Limosilactobacillus reuteri: one gene and its partner. The protein of the gene in region 1 binds, or shares a complex with, the protein of each later gene. Links are inferred from orthologs where the notes say so. Each region holds a gene or a part of one and is shown on either strand. Other genes may lie near its edges.

Region 1 (8,110 bases):
TTATTTTGCCATATTAAGCAATTCTTGCGCATGCTCTTTTGTCAACTGAGTAATCTTTTCACCCGATAGCATTCGCGCAAGTTCTTCAACTCGGTCGTTTTCTTTCAATGGTGTAACTCGAGTAGTTGTCCGGTCATCATGGACAGATTTCTTAATAAGGAAATGATGTTGCGCAACGGCTGCTACTTGTGGCAGGTGCGTGATACATAAAACCTGTGAATGTTGAGCAATTAAGCGAATCTTATCAGCAATTGCTTGGGCAACCCGTCCGCTCACCCCAGTATCAACTTCATCAAAAATGATACTAGTAACACCTTCCTTTTGCGCAAAAATTGTCTTTAGGGCCAACATTACCCGTGACAATTCACCACCAGAAGCAATTTTAGCTAACGGCCCCATTGATTCTCCCGGATTAGTCCGAATATAAAATTCAACCTGGTCAATTCCCGTCGGTGTAAATTGTTCCCGACTTTGATTAGCAAAGTGAACTTCAAATTCTGCTTTTTCCATGTAAAGCTCTTTAAGCTGCTGGTGAACCTTTTTGCCAAGCTCATGAGCAGCTTTTTGTCTTACCTGACTCAATTTACGACCAGTCTCTCGAATCTTATTTTCGGCTTCTCCTAACCGTTGCTCTAGGTCACTGCTAGAATCAGCCGCAGCCTCCATCGAATCGAGTTCTTTTTTGATCTTATCATAATACTTCAAAACATCTGCCAATGTATCGCCATACTTATGTTCAAGATCACCGATAGTAGTTAACCGTTGTTCAATCTGAGCTAATCGTTCATCATCAAATTCAAGCATGTCTAATTGTTGACTAGCTTCATTCGCTACATCTTGAAGAGCGTAATAAGCATCATTAAGAGCCTTACTAAGATTATCATAAGCATCATCAAATTCAGCAATTGCATTGATTGAGTCCATCACCGTGGCAACTTGATCTAAAACAGGCGCTTGCTCACCTTCATTAAAGGTCGTCACAGCTAGTTGAAGAGCATTATTAATTTGTTGAAAGTGTTCCAATCGATCACGTTCACTAATTAATTCATCTTCTTCATTTTCTTTTAGATTAGCTTCTACAATTTCATTGACTTGGTACCGAAGCATATCCAATCGCTGCGCCCATTGTTGTTCATTTGCTTGTTTTTTATTTACAGCAGCTTTGAGTTTAGAATAAGCTTGATATTCTTCTTGATATTTTTGAAGTAAGGGCTGAACCTCTTTAGCCGCAAATTGGTCGAGCATTCCTAAATGAGTCTCAGGTTGCATTAATTGTTGATGTTCATTTTGCCCTTGAATATCAACTAATCCCGCACCAATTTGACGAAGAGTTGCCGTATTGATTAGTTGACCATTGACCCGGATAATATTGCGACCATTGCGATGAATTTCACGGGAGACAATTAAGATCCCATCTTCATGATCAATTCCTAGTGATTCAAGTAATTTATCAAATTCAGGATCATCAGGAATTGCAAATTGTCCTTGAAGGCTTAATTTTTCTTCTCCACGGCGAATGAATTCCTGCGATCCACGACCACCAGCCAGCAAACCAACTGCATCAATAATAATTGACTTTCCGGCACCAGTTTCCCCAGTTAGAACAGTCATTTGGTCAGCAAAAGTTAAGGTTAAGTGCTTAATAATTGCTAAATTATCAATTGTCAATTCTTGTAACAACTAGTCGAGCATTGCGTTAAGCTTTTCTTCCAATTTAATTGCCGCTTCTGGAGACATACAAACTACAAGAACATTCCCATCATCACCAATTGTTGTGAAGACCGTTGGAAAATCCATCTTGCGAATTAAGGTAGCTACTACCGGCCCATTCCCCGGATGAACTGTTAACGCTAAGAAACAGTCATTGCGCTTTAATTGTTCCAAACTGTCTTGAAGAGTCTGAGCTAACTGATTTTCATGTCCTTGATGATGATATGCTGGCAAACCATAACGATAACCCCCATTATCCGCAGGAATCTTTATCAGTTGCATTTCTTTAATGTCACGCGAAATAGTCGCTTGAGTAACTGTCAATCCCATTTCACGCAGGCGTTCAACAAGATCTTCCTGCCGCTCAATGCTCTCATTAGTAATGATTTCACGAATTTTTTGTTGTCGTTCTGCTTTTTTCATTTATTCCTTATGATTTAAATCATCATCAGCGGTTGCAATAACCTTATCGATATTTACTTCTTCGGCAACAATCCCCGGATTTTCACTTAGGCGGAGGTGAACTAAAAATTCCATATTTCCTTGTCCCCCTTTGATTGGTGAATAATCTAATCCAAGGATATCAAAATGATCTTCACGGGCAAAGGTCAGCACTTCTTCCAAAACTGCTCTGTGAACTTTATGATCATGAATGATCCCATTTTTGCCAACATGCTCTTTTCCTGCTTCGAATTGTGGTTTAATTAGGGCCACTACTTCACCACCCATTTTCAGTATCTGAGCCAAAGGTGGCAAGATCAAACGAAGGGAAATAAACGAAACATCAATCGAAGCAAATTCTGGTTGACCACTAGTAAAATCTGCTAACTTACTGTAACGGAAATTGGTCTGCTCCATAACAACTACCCGGGGATCTTCCCGCAATTGCCAAACCAACTGATTAGTCCCGACATCAAGAGCGTAACTTAACTTCGCCCCATTTTGTAACATTACATCAGTAAAGCCACCAGTTGATGATCCAATGTCTAAAACCGTCTTGTCCTTAACTGAAATATCAAAAACTTTTAATGCTTTCGCTAATTTCAAGCCGCCCCGACTAAAATATGGCATTTTATGGCCTTTCATGTGAAGGGTGGTGGTAATCGGAATTTTTTGTCCCGGTTTATCTAATCGTTCATTATTTTTGCCAAGAATTTCTCCTGCCATTACCGCCCGCTTTGCTTGTTCGCGAGAGTCAAACAGCCCTTGTTGGACCAATAATACATCTACACGTTCTTTTTTCATTTATTTAAAATATGCTAAAAAGTCATCATAACCAGCAAATGACTTGCCAGTAAGCTTTTCAAGGTTCTTTTGATTTTGATTAGCAGCAGTTAAAGCTATCTGTAGCTGCTCCTTTGCACCATCTATGCCAAGTAATCCTGGATAAGTATTTTTTTGCTCATCAGCATCTTTGTGAACAGCTTTTCCCATCTCTTCAGTAGTACTGAGGACATCCATTAAATCATCATAGATTTGAAATGCTAACCCGTAGTTTTCACCAAATGCTGCTAGCTCTTGTTTGATTTCAGCAGATTGATCCATCATAATCCCACCTGCCAAAACAGCATAGCGAATCAATTCCCCCGTTTTTTGACGGTGCAAGTATTTCAATTGGTTTAAATTTAAATGTTGGTGTTCGCCTTCAATATCCCGTGCTTGGCCCGCAACCATTCCAGATGGTCCCGCGGCTTTTGCAAGTTCAAGGGTCAACTGACTCCGAACATTAGCTGGAAGATGGTTATCGGCAACCCACTGAAAGGCCAATGTCAATAATCCATCTCCTGCTAAAGTTGCCATTCCTGCCCCAAATTTACAGTGATTAGTTGGTTTTCCGCGGCGTAGATCATCATTATCCATTGCTGGAAGGTCATCGTGAATTAATGAATATGTATGAAGCAATTCCAACGCAGAAGCTGCGCGTAGCAGATCATCATTAAGCGTGCCACCCAACATCTCAATTGTTGCAAGCGTCAATGCTGGACGCAGCCGCTTGCCCCCAGCCATTAGGGAATAAAACATTGAGCTTTCTAACGTTGCTTGATCAATATCTGTGGCCAATGACTTGCTTAGATAATCTTCAATCTGTTCTTTTAAAATCGGCAATGGTGTACTCATTTATTGTTCATCAGTGCTACCAAATCCACGGTTACCACCGCCATTATTGCTTGGGTCATCGGTTTGTTTTTCGTAGACTTGCTCATCACCATTATCGTCAATTAAGTGCCCAAGCGTTTTTTCAGCATTTGTTAGCTTCATTTGTAATTCCTTAGAAAGCTTGATTCCTTCTTGAAACTGTTGAAGGGCTTCTTCTAGTGGCACATTCCCCTGTTCAAGGTGATTAACGATCTGTTGTAATTGTGCTAATTGTTCTTCAAATGTTGGTTTTGCTGTTGCCATTTAGTGCTCCTTTACCTTTTTTATTTCTGCTTGAACTTCCCCGTCATCAAAATGCAGGTGAACATTTTGCCCAACCGTTAATTGACTGGCATGATTAACAACTTTTTCATCACTCGTTACATATGTATACCCCCGACTCATAATTTTAAGGGGGCTCAGTGAATCTAATTGTTTAATAAGAGTTGTCACTTGTTGTTTCTTTTCATTTTGGTTGGCAAGTGAGGCTGTCACCAATTGTTTTTGTAATTGATTAACTAACTGTTCTTGTTGTTGAACCCGATGCAGTGGAGAAATAGCTGTTAGACGCCCACTTAATCTTTCTACGTTCATTCGCAGCTCTTGCATTTTATTTTGTGCTGCTTGACCTAGCTGTTGCGTCAATTGGTCAACCTTTTGTGCATAGTTTTCATATAATCTTGTCGGTTGCTGAAAAATATAGCTTTGCAGCTGTTTATTCAATTGTTGGCGGTCAAAATTAATTTTAGTCCGCATCGTATTTAATAAACGATTCTGATCATCTTTAAGTGTCATTAATACATCGTTTAATTTTACCGGCGTTGCTAATTCAGCAGCAGCAGTTGGGGTTGCTGCGCGTTGATCAGCTACGAGGTCGGCAATTGTTGTATCTGTCTCGTGACCAACTGATGAAATTACCGGAATTTTACTATTGGCAATTGCACGGGCAACTACTTCTTCATTAAAAGGCCATAAGTCTTCCATTGATCCCCCACCACGACCGATAATAAGGGTATCAAAGTCGCCGCGGTCATTGGCACGGTTAATTTGTCTAGCAATATCCGCCGCTGCCTTATCTCCTTGAACAACAGTGGGATATAGAACAACTTGAGCAATTGGATAACGGCGTCGAACAGTTGTATTAATATCCCGGATAACCGCCCCATCAATACTAGTAACAACTGCAATTCGTTTCGGAAACATTAAGATCTGTTTTTTAGGTAAATTAAATAGACCTTCAGCGCTCAATTTCTTTTTTAGTTGTTCAAACGCTAAGTATAAAGAGCCTAGACCATCTGGCTCCATCCGATCAATATAAATCTGATAGCGACCACTTTTTTCATATAAACTTACATGACCGACTACACAAACTTTCATCCCCTGTTCAGGAGTAAATTTAATTTTCCGGAATTGATGCTCAAACATTACAGCATCGATCACAGCATTATCGTCTTTTAAACTAAAATACTGATGCTTTTGCCGTAAACGAAAATTAGAAAGCTCACCGGTTAAATAAACCGTATGTAGGTATGGATCCCGGTCAAACTTCATTTTCAAATACTTAGTTAGTTCACTAACTGTTAAATACTGGCTTCTATCCATCTATCCATGATGCCTCCACCGCGCTAAATCAACTGTTTGTTCCATTAAAGTTGCAATTGTCATTGGTCCTACGCCACCTGGAACAGGAGTGATTGCCTGAGCTTTTGTCTTTACCGCTTCAAAATCAACATCCCCTGTCAATTTACCATTGCTTAAACGATTAATTCCCACATCAATTACCACTGCTCCTGGTTTTACATCTGTCTCCTTGATAAGGTTAGGCACACCAGTAGCAACAATTAAAATATCCGCTGTTTTCGTTAAAGCAGAAAGGTCGCCAGTACTTCTTCCAGCCATTGTTACAGTTGCGTTAGCATTATTTAAAAGAGCTAAAAGAGGTTTACCAACTAAAATACTCCGACCAACGATAACTGCATTTTTCCCTTGTAAATCAATATTATATTCTGCCAACATCCGCATAATTCCGCGAGGTGTACAGGCCACTGGATAATTACCATGTTGATTGGCAAACAGTTTTCCTAAATTTAGGGGATTAAGGCCATCAACATCCTTAGTTGGCAATATAGCATTGGTAATTACTTCTGAATCCAATTGAGGAGGAAGGGGTTGTTGAACAAGAATGGCATCAATTGTGTCATCATGATTCAGCTTTTCAATTTCGGCAAGAAGCTCATCTTGACTAACATCAGCAGGAAATTTTTTTAAAATTGAATTGATTCCTAACCTAGTAGCCTTATTATGCTTATTTCGGGTATAGATTAAGCTCGCTGCATCATCACCAGCAATCACGACTGCAATTCCCGGAGTTATATTTTGTTTTTCTTTTAACTGTGCCACCAGTTTTTGGGTCTGGGCATTGATTTTTTTAGCAAGGGCCTTGCCATCAATAATTGTCGTCACTTAGTTATTCGTGTTGACTTGTTTTTCAAATTTGCCAAGGGCTCCATTGATAAATTTACGTGACTTATCACTGCTGAATGTTTTCGTAAGTTCTAGTGCTTCATTAATTGCTACTACTGTTGGAACATTTTCAGCATATTGAATTTCAAATAAAGCAAGCCGTAAAATAACTAAATCCGGCTTTGCTAAACGATTGATGGTCCATCCGCTTGCGAGAAGGTCATTGATTTGTTCGTCGAGCTGATCTTGATGTTCTCGCACCCCATTTACTAAAGTCAGTAAATAAGGGGGAATTTGCTTTTCATCATGATGAGGAATTGCCTCATACACAGTTTGAATATCGGCTTCAGGATCTGATTGCAAAGCGAAGAGAACTTGAAAAGCTTCCTCACGAATCATGTGTCGGTTTAAACTCATTTATTCACCAGCCTCGTCATTAAGATGTTCGCCAAACAAGTCATTAGGGTCTACTTGTTGGTCTTCTTTAGATGTTACGATTCCCTTAATATGAACATTAACTTCTTTTACTTTTAAATCAGTCATTAATGTGATTTGTTGTTTGACCTTATCTTGAATCATTGCCGCTACTTTAGGAACAGAGACACCATATTCAACATAAACATCCACATCAAGTGATAATTTTTCATCATTGCTGGAAAGCTTTACCCCACGCCGGCGATCAGAGCGTCCCAAAAGTTCACTTACGCTATTTGCAAATGAACCATACATCTTTGAAACACCATCGATTTCACTTGCGGCAATCCCCGCAATAATTTCTAAAACTCGTGGCGAAATTTGAATTGTCCCGAGTGACTTGTCTTCACTACTTAAAACAATCTTTGATTCTTCAGCCATTTAGGAACATAGCGCCAGTTTAGAAATTAACCGCGAATTATGATTATACCAATCATGAACGACTAAATCGAGACTAGATGTGGTAAATTGTCCGAAATTAATTGATTTAAATTCTTCTAACGTTTTCAAGAATTGGTCTGCCTGCTGAAGCGGACTAGTATACCGTGCAACCGTCACATGTCCTGAGATTGTTGGATATCGTTCTTTTAGCAATAAGTCATGTAACGGCAGTTCTTTCCTAAGTACATTCCGTAAAGTTGATAATTCTGCTGAATAATACCCTTTTACAAGAAGTGCTCCTGAACTAGTGATCATTCCTGCTAAACGCCAATGAATCGGTCCAATTTGTGAAATAATCTGCCCTACTACGTTTTTATATTTTTCCTCTTCAAATGTTGAGAGCGAAAAGTATGAACTAGCTGCAATAAGGTCAATAATCGTAATATGCAGGTCAGCAGGAGGATAGAAGTATTGGTTAGGCTCAATTGCAGCCAACTTTTGCAAGCAAAACATAATGTTCCGACTAACGTGCGCAGGCAGTGAAGCAGTAAGCGTCAGTCCTCGACGCATATCTTTATCAGGATTTAGCAAGTTACGATCTAGCTGTTCTTGATGATTTCTAATTGCCGACATTCCCTGTTGATTAATATTATTATACAGAGTAGTAAGTTGCATCTATTTTCCTACGATTATTAGATCAGTTGGCGCCTTTGTCAGCACTTCAACTCCACCGTGAGTAACCAGAATATCATCTTCTATCCGGACCCCGCCGATTTCAGGAATATAGATACCGGGTTCAACAGTGATAACTTCATTGTTCCGCAATTTAATATTTTGAGCACTGGGTCCATAGCTAGCAGGCAATTCATGAACCGATAAGCCTATTCCATGCCCCATTCCATGGTTGAATTCATCCCCATAACCTGCTATTTCGATTAATTGCCGT
Region 2 (12,978 bases), 180 kb from region 1 along the record:
GAAGGGGGTCAAATGCCACTTTACCGGCAAATTCCAAAGCGCGGATTTACCAACATTAACCGGAAAGAATACGCAATTGTTAACTTGGCATCATTAAACAAGTTTGATGATGGTACAGAAGTTACTCCACAATTATTGATGGAAAGTGGCTTAGTTAAGAACTTGAAGAGCGGCATCAAGATTCTTGGTAACGGTAAGCTTGAAAAGAAATTAACTGTTAAGGCTAATAAGTTTTCTGCTTCTGCAGTTTCTGCAATTGAAGCTGCTGGTGGTAAAACTGAGGTGATGTAGATGGCTCAAGTAAAAGTTACCTTAATTCACAGTGTTGCCCACCGACAACCTACTCAACGTCGTACTGTTAAGGCATTGGGATTAGGTAAGATCAATAGCTCAGTTATCTTACCAGATAATGCGGCAACACGCGGTCAAATTTTTAAGATCGCTCACTTGGTTTCTGTTGAAGAAGTTAAGTAAATGGCATCATCAGAATTCATTGATCCAACAAAGTTGGATTTAGACGATCAAGTTGTAGCCATCAACCGGATTACTAAGGTTGTAAAAGGTGGGCGTCGTATGCGTTTCGCTGCTTTAGTAATTGTTGGTGACCGTAAAGGTCATGTTGGTTTTGGTACTGGTAAGGCTCAAGAAGTTCCAGAAGCTATTCGTAAAGCTCAAGCAGCTGCTGAAAAGAACTTGATTACTGTTCCTATCGTTGGAACTACTATTCCACACGAAGTTATTGGTGTATACGGCGGTGGAAAGATCATGTTAAAGCCAGCTGTTGAAGGTTCTGGAGTTGCTGCCGGTGGTGCGGTTCGTAATGTTATGGACCTTGCCGGTGTTGCGGACGTTACTTCTAAACGTCTTGGCTCTAACACACCTGTTAATGTTGTTCGTGCAACATTTGAAGGTTTGAAGCAATTAAAGAACGCTGAAGAAGTTGCAAAGTTACGTGGTGTTTCAGTAGACCACTTAGCAGAATAAGTGATTTCTAAACCAGACAAGAACAAGATCCGTCAACGTCGTCATTTACGCGTTCGCGGTAAGATTTCTGGTACTGCGGAGCGCCCACGCTTAAGTGTTTACCGTTCAAACAAAAACATTTACGCTCAATTAATTGATGACGTAAAGGGTGTGACGCTCGCAAGTGCCTCCACAAATGATAGTGAAGTAAGTGGAAAGACTAAGACTGAACAAGCTAGTGGTGTAGGAGCATTAATTGCTAAACGCGCTAACGAAAAGAACATTACTGAAGTTGTGTTTGATCGTGGTGGATACCTTTACCATGGACGTGTTCAAGCCTTGGCTGAAGCTGCTCGTGAAAACGGACTTAAATTCTAAATGAGTCGTATTGGTTACAAAGAAATTGATTTGCCAAGTGGTGTTGAAATTTCTCAAGATGGTAATGTAGTTACTGTTAAAGGTCCTAAAGGTACTTTATCTCGTGAAATTTCACCATTAATCAAAATGACTATTGATGGTAACGTTGTAAAGTTTGATCGTGATGCTGATACTAATAAGTTAAAGATGTTACACGGAACTACTCGTGCTAATGTTAACAACATGGTTGAAGGTGTTGTTAATGGTTACAAGAAGGTTCTTAAGCTTGTTGGTGTTGGTTACCGTGCTCAACTCAAAGGTAACAAGTTGATTTTAACTGTTGGTTACTCAAACCCAGTTGAAATGGATAAGCCAGAAGATGTTGAAATTAACGTACCTGACAATACTACTATCGAATTAAGCTCAATTAACAAGGAACACCTTGGTAATTTTGCTGCTGAAGTTCGTGCTGTACGTTCACCTGAACCATACAAAGGTAAGGGTATTCGTTACGAAAACGAACACATTATCCGTAAGGAAGGTAAGACTGGTAAGTAAATGTCTATGAGTGATCCAATTGCAGATTTCTTAACTCGTATTCGTAATGCTAACATGGCTCAACACGAATCAGTAGAAGCACCTGCATCAAAGATGAAGAAGGACATCGCTGAAATCTTAAAAAACGAAGGTTTCATTCGCGATGTTGAATACGTTGATGATAACAAGCAAGGCATCATCCGTGTGTTCTTAAAGTACGGTAATGACGGTCAACGTGTTATTTCTGGCTTAAAGCGCATTTCTAAGCCTGGTTTACGTACATACGTTAAGTCAGATGCTGTGCCTAAGGTTCTTAATGGATTAGGTATTGCTATCATTTCAACATCTGAAGGTGTTGTTACTGATAAAGTTGCTCGTGCCAAGAAAATTGGTGGCGAAGTTATCGCTTACGTTTGGTAATTGGCTAAAAAATCAATGATTGCTAAGTGCAACCGTCCAGCTAAGTTCTCAAGTCGTGAATACACGCGTTGTGCACGTTGTGGACGTCCGCACTCTGTTTACCGTAAATTCCACCTATGCCGGATTTGCTTACGAGAACTTGCCCACAAAGGACAAATTCCTGGTTTGAAGAAGGCTAGCTGGTAAATGGAAAACCGTTTGAAAGCTAAATACGAAAATGAAATTCGTCCAGCATTGATTGAAAAGTTTAACTACTCTTCAGTTATGCAAGCACCAAAGATTGACAAAATCGTTTTAAACATGGGTGTTGGTGATGCAACTACTAACTCCAAGAATCTTGACGAAGCTGTTGAAGAACTCGGCTTGATTTCTGGTCAAAAACCTTTAATTACTAAGGCAAAGAAATCAATCGCTGGTTTCCGTCTTCGTGAAGGTATGTCAATTGGTGCTAAGGTAACCTTACGTGGTGAACGTATGTATGATTTCTTAGATAAATTAGTTAATGTGGCATTGCCACGGGTTCGTGATTTCCATGGTGTAAGTAACAAGGCGTTTGATGGTCGTGGTAACTACACTCTTGGTATCCATGAACAATTAATTTTCCCAGAAATTGATTATGATAAAGTTAACCGAGTTCGTGGTTTAGATGTTGTTATTGTAACAACTGCACAAACTGACGAAGAATCCCGTGAATTACTTGCTCAACTCGGTATGCCGTTTGCTAAATAAATGTTCATTAAAACAGGTGATAAAGTTCGCGTAATCGCTGGTAAGGATAAGGGCAAAGAAGGTACTATTAAAAGGGTACTTGCTTCTCAAAACCGCGTTATCGTTGAAGGTGTAAATATCGTTAAGAAACACCAAAAACCAAGCAACTCAAATCCTAATGGTGGCGTTATTGATACAGAAGCTGCAATTAATGCTTCAAACGTAATGCTGATTGATCCTTCAACAAATGAACCAACTCGTGTAGGTTACAAGTTCGTTGATGGTAAGAAGGTTCGTGTTGCGAAGAAGTCAGGTAAGACACTTGACTAAGTGATTCAACAAGAAAGTCGGTTGAAGGTCGCTGATAACTCCGGTGCTCGTGAAATCTTAGTTATTAAGATTTTAGGTGGTTCCCGAGTTAAAACAGGTAATATTGGTGACATCATTGTTGCTACTGTAAAGCAGGCAACACCAGGTGGCGTTGTCAAAAAGGGTGACGTTGTTAAGGCCGTTGTTGTACGGACTAAACATGGTATTCACCGTAAGGATGGTTCATACATTAAGTTTGATGAAAATGCCGCTGTTTTAATTAACAACGACAAGAGCCCTAAGGGTACCCGTATTTTTGGCCCAATCGCTCGTGAGCTTCGTGGAGACGACTTCATGAAGATCGTTTCATTAGCTCCAGAAGTTCTCTAAATGAGTGAAGAACGTAATGCACGTAAGGTTTACCAAGGCCACGTTGTTTCTGATAAAATGGATAAGACTATCACTGTTGTAATTGATACTTACAAGAGTGCACCTATCTATGGTAAGCGTGTTAAGTACTCAAAGAAGTACTATGCTCACGATGAAAACAACGAAGCTAAGACCGGCGACACTGTACAAATTATGGAAACTCGGCCATTATCAGCTAAGAAGCGTTTCCGTCTTGTAAAGATTGTCGAAAAAGCTGCTACCCTTTAAATGAAAAGTAAAGATTATGTACAAGAACTGAATGGATTAACCACTGATAAGCTACTTGACCGTGAAAAGGAACTGAAGGAACAATTGTTTAACTTACGTTTCCAATTAGCAACCGGCCAGTTGGAAAATACTGCAAGTCTTAAGCAAGTACGCAAAGATATTGCACGGGTTAAGACAGTTCTTCGTCAACAAGAATTAAACAAATAAATGTTAGTACCAAAACGTGTAAAGCACCGTAAGGTTCAACGTGGTCATATGCGCGGTGAAGCTAAGGGTGGAAAAACTGTTACTTTTGGTGAATTTGGTTTACAAGCTCTTGATTCACATTGGATTAGCAACCGTCAAATTGAAGCTGCTCGTATCGCTATGACGCGTTACATGAAGCGTGGTGGGAAAGTTTGGATTAAAATCTTCCCACAACTCTCATACACTAGTAAAGGTGTTGGGGTCCGGATGGGTAACGGTAAAGGTGCTCCTGAAGGATGGGTTGCTCCAGTAAAACGTGGCAAGGTAATGTTTGAAGTAGGGGGCGTTTCTGAAGAAGTCGCTCGTGAAGCTTTACGTCTTGCCGGTCACAAGTTGCCAGTTCGCACTAAGATCGTACAACGTGAGGAAGTAGGTGGACAATCTAATGAAAAGTAAGTGGGTCAAAAGATCAATCCTAATGGTTTTCGTGTTGGGGTCATTCGTGATTGGACTGCAAAGTGGTACGCTGACAAGGACTTTGCTGATTACCTTAACGAAGACCTTCGAATCCGTAAGTATATTGAAAAGCGACTTGCTGATGCCTCTGTATCAACCGTTGAAATTGAACGTGCAGCTAACCGCGTAAACGTATCAATTCATACTGCCAAGCCAGGAATGGTTATTGGTAAAGGTGGTTCAGAAGTTGAAGCACTTCGTAAAGAACTTAACAAATTAACTGGTAAACGTGTTCACATTAACATTGTGGAAATTAAGAAGCCAGATTTAGATGCTCACCTTGTTGGTGAGAGTATTGCACGGCAATTAGAAGCTCGTATTGCTTTCCGTCGTGCTATGCGTGGAGCTATGCAACGTGCTATGCGTGCTGGAGCTAAGGGTATTAAGACTCAAGTTGCTGGTCGTTTGAACGGTGCAGATATGTCACGGATCGAATCATACTCAGATGGTACTGTTCCATTACATACACTCCGTGCTGATATCGATTATTCTTGGGACGAAGCTAACACTACATACGGTGTTCTTGGTGTAAAGACTTGGATTTACCGTGGTGAAGTACTTCCTACTAAGAAGAACTCAAACAATGATGAACAAGGAGGGAAGTAAATGGCTGAAAATATTACGTCAGCTAAGGCTACTGCCAAGATGGTACGGGTTTCTGCTCGTAAGGTTCGTCTTGTATTAGATGCCATTCGTGGCAAGAGTGTTGCCGAAGCATTTGCTATTTTGAAGTTCACCCCTCGTGGTGCCGCTTCAGATGTTGAAAAAGTATTAAAATCTGCTGTTGCAAACGCTGAAAACAATTTCGACTTAGATCGTGCTTCATTGGTTGTAAGTGAAGCCTTTGCTAACGAAGGACCAACTCTTAAACGGTTCCGTCCTCGTGCAAAGGGTTCTGCTTCTCCAATTAACAAGCGGACTAGTCATATTACAGTGGTTGTTACAGAACGATAGATGGGTCGTAGTTTGAAAAAAGGACCTTTCGCTGATGCTTCATTACTGAAGAAGGTTAAGGAGCAAGAAGGTTCTGAAAAGAAGACTGTCATCAAGACATGGTCACGTCGTTCTACCATTTTCCCAAGTTTTATTGGTTACACATTTGCAGTATATGATGGTCGGAAGCACGTGCCAGTTTACGTACAAGAAGACATGGTTGGTCACAAGTTAGGTGAATTTGTTCCTACTCGAACTTTCCATGGTCATGCTTCTGATGACAAGAAGACAGGTAAGTAAGTGGGAATTCGTAAATATAAAGCAACCACTAACGGTCGCCGTAATATGAACGGTTACGACTTCGCTGAAATCACGAAGACAACACCTGAAAAGTCATTATTGGCTCCGTTAAAGCACACTGCTGGTCGTAACAGCTATGGTCATATTACTGTTCGTCACCGTGGTGGTGGTACAAAGCGTCAATACCGTATTATTGACTTTAAGCGAATTAAAGATGATGTTCCAGCAACTGTTAAGGCAATTGAATACGATCCAAATCGTACTGCAAATATTGCTTTACTTGTTTACGCTGATGGTACTAAATCATACATCATTGCACCTAAGGGCTTGAAGGTTGGCATGACCGTTCAATCTGGTCCTGATGCTGATATCAAGGTTGGTAATGCTCTTCCTTTAAAGAACATTCCAGTTGGTACTGTTATTCACAATATTGAATTAAAACCAGGTAAAGGTGGTCAACTTGCTCGTTCAGCTGGTGCCTCAGCTCAATTACTTGGTAAGGAAGAAAAATACGTATTAGTACGTCTTTCTTCTGGTGAAGTTCGTATGGTCCTTGCTACTTGCCGTGCTACTATCGGTACTGTTGGTAATGATGAACACGCCTTAATTATTAAAGGTAAGGCTGGTCGTACTCGTTATGCTGGTCAACGTCCACACGTTCGTGGTTCTGTTATGAACCCTAACGATCACCCACATGGTGGTGGTGAAGGTAAGCAACCAGTTGGTTTACCATCTCCTCTTTCTCCATGGGGTAAGAAGACCGTTGGTAAGAAGACCCGTTCACACAAAGCTCGTTCAAACAAGTTCATTGTTCGTGGTCGGAAGCGCGGTCCACATACTCGTTAAATGGAAGCACGCGACATTATTTTACGTCCAGTAGTTACTGAAGCTTCAATGGCTGGTATGGACAACAAGCGTTACACTTTTGATGTTGATTTACGAGCAACTAAGACACAAGTTAAAAATGCTGTTGAAGAAATTTTTGGCGTTAAAGTTGTAAAAGTTAACATTATGAATGTAAAAGGTAAGTTAAAGCGCCAAGGTCGTTACGAAGGATACACTAAGCGTCGTCGTAAGGCTATTGTTACTTTATCTGCCGACTCAAATGAAATTAAGTTGTTTAACGACAACAACGAAAACTAAATGACTAGCGTTAATTTATATAAACAAGATGGTAGCCAAAACGGTACTGTTGAATTAAACGATGCAGTATTTGGTGTTGAACCAAATGAAAATGTTGTATTTGATGCAATTTTGCGTCAACGTGCTTCATTACGTCAAGGTACACATGCTGTAAAGAATCGTTCTGCAGTTAGCGGTGGTGGTAAGAAGCCATGGCGTCAAAAGGGTACTGGTCGTGCTCGTCAAGGTTCTATCCGTTCTCCACAATTCCGTGGTGGTGGTATTGTTTTTGGACCTACTCCACGTTCATATAAGTACAGCCTTCCTCGTAAGGTTCGTCAACTTGCAATCAAGTCTGCCCTTTCCCAAAAGGTTCTTGATAACAGCTTTGTAGTAGTTGATGCATTAAACTTTGATGCACCAAAGACAAAGGAATTCGCTGATGTTATGGGTAACTTAAACGTTGCTGAAAAGACATTAGTTGTTGTTACTGATGACGACAAGAATGCTGCTTTATCAGCACGTAACTTAGCTAATGCTACAGTTGTTACTCCAGCAGGTGTTAACATCTTGAACGTTGTTGATAACCAAAAGATTGTTATCACTAAGTCAGCTCTTTCTCAAGTAGAGGAGGTGCTCGCATAAATGACCAAAGGAATCTTAGGTAAAAAGGTTGGAATGACTCAAGTATTCACTGACAATGGTGAATTAGTTCCAGTTACTGTTATCGATGTTACACCAAACGTTGTAATGCAAATTAAGACCGTTGAAAACGATGGTTACAGTGCTGTACAACTTGGTTTTGATGACAAGCGGGAAGTTTTGAGCAACAAGCCTGAACAAGGTCATGCAGCAAAAGCAAACACGACCCCTAAGCGCTTCATCGGTGAAATCCGCGACGCTGAATTAGGGGACATTAAAGTCGGAGACGAAGTTAAGGCTGACGTTTTCGCAGAAGGTGAAACTGTCGACGTTACGGGTACTACCAAGGGTCATGGTTACCAAGGTAACATCCATAAGGATAACCAATCTCGTGGACCTATGGCACACGGTTCTCGTTACCACCGTCGTCCTGGTTCATTGGGTGCCATTATCAACCGGGTTTTCAAAGGTATGAAGCTCCCTGGTCGTATGGGTGGCAAGACTGTTACCATGCAACACTTACAAGTTGTTAAGGTTGATCTTGACAACAACGTATTACTCATCAAGGGTAATGTTCCTGGTGCAAACAAGTCTTACGTAACTATTAAGAACTCAGTTAAGGCTAATACTAAGAAGAGTCTTAGCAAACAACACAATAAATAAATGGCAAAACAAAAGATTCGTATTCGGTTAAAGGCTTATGAACACCGTATTTTAGATCAATCTGCTGATAAGATTGTTGAAACCGCTAAGCGGACAGGTGCTCAAATTTCAGGTCCTATTCCATTACCAACTGAACGGACTATCTATACTGTTATCCGTTCACCACACAAATTTAAGAAGTCACGGGAGCAGTTCGAAATGCGCACACACAAGCGTTTAATCGATATTGTTGACCCAACACCTAAGACCGTTGATTCATTAATGAAGCTCGATCTTCCTAGTGGTGTTGATATTGAAATTAAGCTTTAAATGGCTAATAAACGTGAATACCCACTTGCTAAGACTCGTAACATCGGTATCATGGCACATATTGATGCCGGTAAGACGACTGCAACTGAGCGGATTCTATATTACACTGGTAAGATTCACAAAATTGGTGAAACCCATGATGGTGCTTCACAAATGGACTGGATGGATGAAGAAAAGGAACGTGGTATTACTATCACGTCAGCAGCTACTACTGCTGTTTGGAAAGATAACCGGATCAACATCATTGATACTCCAGGACACGTGGACTTTACTGTCGAAGTTGAACGTGCATTACGTGTTCTTGATGGTGCTGTAACAGTTCTTGATGCTCAAGCTGGTGTTGAACCACAAACAGAAACTGTTTGGCGTCAAGCTGACCAATTTAACGTTCCACGGATCGTTTTTGCGAACAAGATGGATAAGATTGGGGCTAACTTTGATTACTCAGTTCAAACTATTAAAGACCGTTTGAATGTTACTCCTCTTCCTATTCAAATGCCAATTGGTGCTGAAGATGACTTTATCGGTTTAGTTGACCTTGTTAAGATGGTTGCCTATGTTTATGACGAAGATAAGCTCGGTACTAACTGGGATACTGTTGAGATTCCTGATGATATGAAGGAAGAAGCTCAAAAGCGTCATGACGAAATGGTTGAAACATTAGCTGATATTGACGATAACTTAATGGAAAAGTACCTTGAAGGTGAAGAAATTTCTGTTGATGAAATCAAAGCAGCTATTCGTAAAGGTACTTTGGAAGAACAAATTTTCCCTGTATTAGCTGGTTCAGCTTACAAGGATAAAGGTATTCAAATGATGCTTGATGCTGTTATTGATTATCTTCCATCACCACTTGATGTTAAGCCATTCGTTGCTCATGATGCTGATGGAAATGAAATTGAATTAACAGCTGGTGATGATAAGCCATTTGCTGCCTTAGCATTTAAGATTGCTACTGACCCATTCGTTGGTCGTTTGACATTCTTACGTGTTTACACTGGTTCACTTCAATCAGGTTCATACGTTCTTAATGCTACTAAGGACAAGCGTGAACGTATCGGTCGTTTGCTTCAAATGCACTCTAACCAACAACAAGAAATTCCAGAAGTATTCTCTGGTGATATTGCTGCTGCTATTGGTTTGAAGAACACTACTACTGGTGATTCATTAACTGATCCTGACCATCCACTTCAACTTGAATCAATGGACTTCCCAGAACCTGTTATCCAAGTTTCTGTAGAACCTAAGTCTAAGGCGGACCAAGATAAGATGGACAAGGGTCTTCAAAAGCTTGCTGAAGAAGACCCAACATTCAAGGCTGAAACTAATCCTGAAACTGGTGAAACTTTAATTGCTGGTATGGGTGAGCTTCACTTGGACATTATTGTTGAACGTCTTCGTCGGGAATTCCACGCTGAAGTTACTGTTGGTAAGCCACAAGTTTCATACCGTGAAGCATTTACTAAGACTGCAAGTGCTCAAGGTAAGTTTGTTCGTCAATCTGGTGGTAAAGGTCAATACGGTGATGTATGGATCGAATTTACACCACTTAAAGAAGGGGAAGGATTCGAATTTGAAGATGCCATCGTTGGTGGTGTTGTTCCTCGTGAATTTATCCCTGCTGTTGAACAAGGATTAAAGGAAGCTATGCAAAATGGTGTTCTTGCAGGTTACCCACTTGTTGACATGCATGCTAAACTTTATGATGGTAGTTACCACGAAGTCGACTCTAGTGAAGCCGCCTTTAAGGTTGCTGCATCATTAGCACTTAAGAATGCTGCTAAGAAAGCAGATCCTGTTATCCTTGAACCAATTATGAAGGTTGACATTGTTGTACCACAAGACAACATGGGTGATGTTATGGGTCAAGTAACAGCTCGTCGTGGTACCATTGATGGTATGGAAGAACGTGGTAATGCTCAATTAATCCACTCATTTGTTCCACTTTCTGAAATGTTTGGATACGCTACTGCATTGCGTTCAGCAACACAAGGTCGTGGTACCTTCACTATGACTTTCGATCACTACTCAGCTGTTCCTAAGTCTGTTCAAGAAGATATTATTAAGAAAAACGGTGGCAATAACTAAATGCCACGTAAAGGACATGTACAAAAGCGTGAAATTTTACCAGATCCAATGTACAACTCAAAGTTGGTTACTAGCTTAATTGATCACTTAATGATTGATGGTAAGCGTGGAACTGCTACTAAGATTTTATACGCTGCTTTTGATGAAATTAAGAACGAAACTGGTAATGATCCAGTTGAAGTATTCCAACAAGCAATGGAAAATGTTATGCCTGTCTTGGAAGTTAAGGCTCGTCGTGTTGGTGGTTCTAACTACCAAGTTCCGATTGAAGTTCGTCCAGACCGTCGTACTACATTAGGTCTTCGTTGGATTGTTCAATACGCACGTTTGCGCGGTGAACATACAATGGTTGAACGTCTTGCACGTGAAATCATCGATGCTTCAAACAATACTGGAGCTTCAGTTAAAAAGCGTGAAGATACGCACCGTATGGCAGAAGCCAACCGTGCATTCGCACACTACCGCTGGTAAATGCCAACCATTAACCAATTGGTACGTAAAGGCCGTAAGAGCCACAAGGGCAAGTCAAAGTCACCAGCTCTTGGTTATGTTTACAACACTTTCAAGAAAGAAGAAATTAAGACTCCATCACCACAAAAGCGTGGAGTTGCTACTCGTGTGGGTACTATGACTCCTAAGAAGCCTAACTCAGCTTTACGGAAGTACGCCCGTGTACGTCTTTCAAACTTAATCGAAGTTACTGCTTATATTCCTGGTATTGGACACAACCTCCAAGAACACTCAGTTGTTTTAATTCGTGGTGGTCGTGTTAAGGATTTACCTGGGGTTCGTTACCACATCATCCGTGGTACTCTAGATACTGCTGGTGTTGAAGGCCGTATGCAATCACGTTCTAAGTACGGTGCTAAGAAGCCTAAGGATAAGAAGTAAATGTTAGTTTTATTATTTTTATTTGGTGTTTCTGTCGCTTCATTTATTACTTCTTGTTGCTATCGTCTAGGCAATAATTGCTCTTTAATCATTCCTCAGCGGTCATATTGTGACAATTGCCATTCTATTTTGCGATGGTGGCATCTCATCCCTATTTTTAGTTTTATCATCCTTCGCGGTCAATGCTTTTATTGTAAACAAAAAATTAGTTTATATCTGCCTGTAATTGAATTCTTATCCGGGATTGCTTTTATCACTTTCATCAGCTATGAACCTATTCATGACTTAATCATTCTTCTCTTTCTCACTAGCTTAATCTTCTTAACTTCTACTGATTTTTTTAGTCATGTAATCTATTCCTATTCACTATTGGGACTATTTCCTATTTCCTTATTATCCATTCCACAAAATTATTTTTACAATTTGATTTTTGCCTGTATTCTAGCAGTCAGTTTACTATTGTTCACTATTTTTACTAAGACACTAGGAATTGGTGATATTGAATTTTTATTTGTAATATGTCTGATATGGGGATGGTACCAAACACTCATAATTATCCAATGGAGTTCTTTAATCATGCTATTCATCTTTTTGTTTACAAGAAAAAAGAAACTACCATTTATCCCCGCACTAGCTTTCACTACTATTCTGTGTCTTCTTATACAAGGCTGTTAATTGGCAAAAAAATATCAGATAGAAATTCCTGACTCAGCATTTAAAAAGACAGACTTCTCTACGAACGAAGAGCTCTCTCTTAGTGTTAATCATAAACAAATTAATATCCGTCCAATAAATGTGAGTGATCAACTACCTAAAATTAACATTTTCTGGTATGTGATTCCTTCAATTATTTTAGCTGCAATATTTTTAGCTTTTTTTAGCGCCAGAAAAATTAACACGGTCCCGATAACAGGTGATGATTATTCCATTGCTAATGGTGCATTAATCTTAGGAGTATGTAGTGGAATCCTATCGTTTTTGATAACTTTTATTATTACTAAAATTCTCGGAAAAGGGCCCAGCAAGGATTTTCATTGGCGGAGTTTGCCAACAATTACGATTGCATGTGGACTAATCATTGCATTCTCACTATCGGCAATTTTTTGGTTATTTGGCCAGATGTTTAAGGATGCACGGTTTGATATTTATACAGCAACTGCTTTTGTATTTGTAATTATTGCGGCAATAAATTATATTATGATTAACTTGGCTTTAACATTATCATCGGGAGTTATCACCAATTTATTAACAATAATGATCATTGGTGGAATGCTTTTTTCAATGCTGACGAATTCTAAACGAGATTGGTGGCGTTATAATTTTAGTTTTTTAGGAACGGCAAAAAATTCCACCAGTTTGCAATTTAATATAACTTTG

The links.
Region 2: the proteins of nusB (region 1) and rpsJ are in contact, whole or in part, in a solved structure (PDB 3D3B), measured with the Escherichia coli proteins. The link is inferred for Limosilactobacillus reuteri from one-to-one orthologs.

The regions. Positions count from the first base shown.
Region 1 is NZ_CP059275.1:694,049-702,158, reverse strand. What follows is about bases 5,019-8,017. They hold nusB (transcription antitermination factor NusB), read right to left. Parts: upstream 6,727-8,017; coding sequence 6,310-6,726; downstream 5,019-6,309. Other genes in these bases: HHK02_RS04040 (M24 family metallopeptidase), read right to left, coding at 7,840-8,017; HHK02_RS04045 (2'-5' RNA ligase family protein), read right to left, coding at 7,165-7,839; HHK02_RS04050 (Asp23/Gls24 family envelope stress response protein), read right to left, coding at 6,727-7,164; HHK02_RS04060 (bifunctional 5,10-methylenetetrahydrofolate dehydrogenase/5,10-methenyltetrahydrofolate cyclohydrolase), read right to left, coding at 5,449-6,309; xseA (exodeoxyribonuclease VII large subunit), read right to left, coding at 5,019-5,448. Outside these bases: DNA repair protein RecN, read right to left, coding at 1-1,680; HHK02_RS04085 (arginine repressor), read right to left, coding at 1,681-2,133; HHK02_RS04080 (TlyA family RNA methyltransferase), read right to left, coding at 2,134-2,955; HHK02_RS04075 (polyprenyl synthetase family protein), read right to left, coding at 2,956-3,828; HHK02_RS04070 (exodeoxyribonuclease VII small subunit), read right to left, coding at 3,829-4,110; more of xseA, read right to left, coding at 4,111-5,018; more of HHK02_RS04040, read right to left, coding at 8,018-8,110. UniProt on the Escherichia coli protein: Part of the processive rRNA transcription and antitermination complex (rrnTAC). The complex forms an RNA-chaperone ring around the RNA exit tunnel of RNA polymerase (RNAP).
Region 2 is NZ_CP059275.1:871,133-884,110, forward strand. What follows is about bases 6,969-9,967. They hold rpsJ (30S ribosomal protein S10), read left to right. Parts: upstream 6,969-8,313; coding sequence 8,314-8,622; downstream 8,623-9,967. Other genes in these bases: rplW (50S ribosomal protein L23), read left to right, coding at 6,969-7,029; rplD (50S ribosomal protein L4), read left to right, coding at 7,030-7,653; rplC (50S ribosomal protein L3), read left to right, coding at 7,654-8,313; fusA (elongation factor G), read left to right, coding at 8,623-9,967. In the rest of the region: rplO (50S ribosomal protein L15), read left to right, coding at 1-291; rpmD (50S ribosomal protein L30), read left to right, coding at 292-474; rpsE (30S ribosomal protein S5), read left to right, coding at 475-984; rplR (50S ribosomal protein L18), read left to right, coding at 985-1,341; rplF (50S ribosomal protein L6), read left to right, coding at 1,342-1,878; rpsH (30S ribosomal protein S8), read left to right, coding at 1,879-2,277; HHK02_RS05130 (type Z 30S ribosomal protein S14), read left to right, coding at 2,278-2,463; rplE (50S ribosomal protein L5), read left to right, coding at 2,464-3,006; rplX (50S ribosomal protein L24), read left to right, coding at 3,007-3,315; rplN (50S ribosomal protein L14), read left to right, coding at 3,316-3,684; rpsQ (30S ribosomal protein S17), read left to right, coding at 3,685-3,951; rpmC (50S ribosomal protein L29), read left to right, coding at 3,952-4,158; rplP (50S ribosomal protein L16), read left to right, coding at 4,159-4,593; rpsC (30S ribosomal protein S3), read left to right, coding at 4,594-5,259; rplV (50S ribosomal protein L22), read left to right, coding at 5,260-5,607; rpsS (30S ribosomal protein S19), read left to right, coding at 5,608-5,886; and 7 more genes. UniProt on the Escherichia coli protein: Involved in the binding of tRNA to the ribosomes. Part of the processive rRNA transcription and antitermination complex (rrnTAC). The complex forms an RNA-chaperone ring around the RNA exit tunnel of RNA polymerase (RNAP).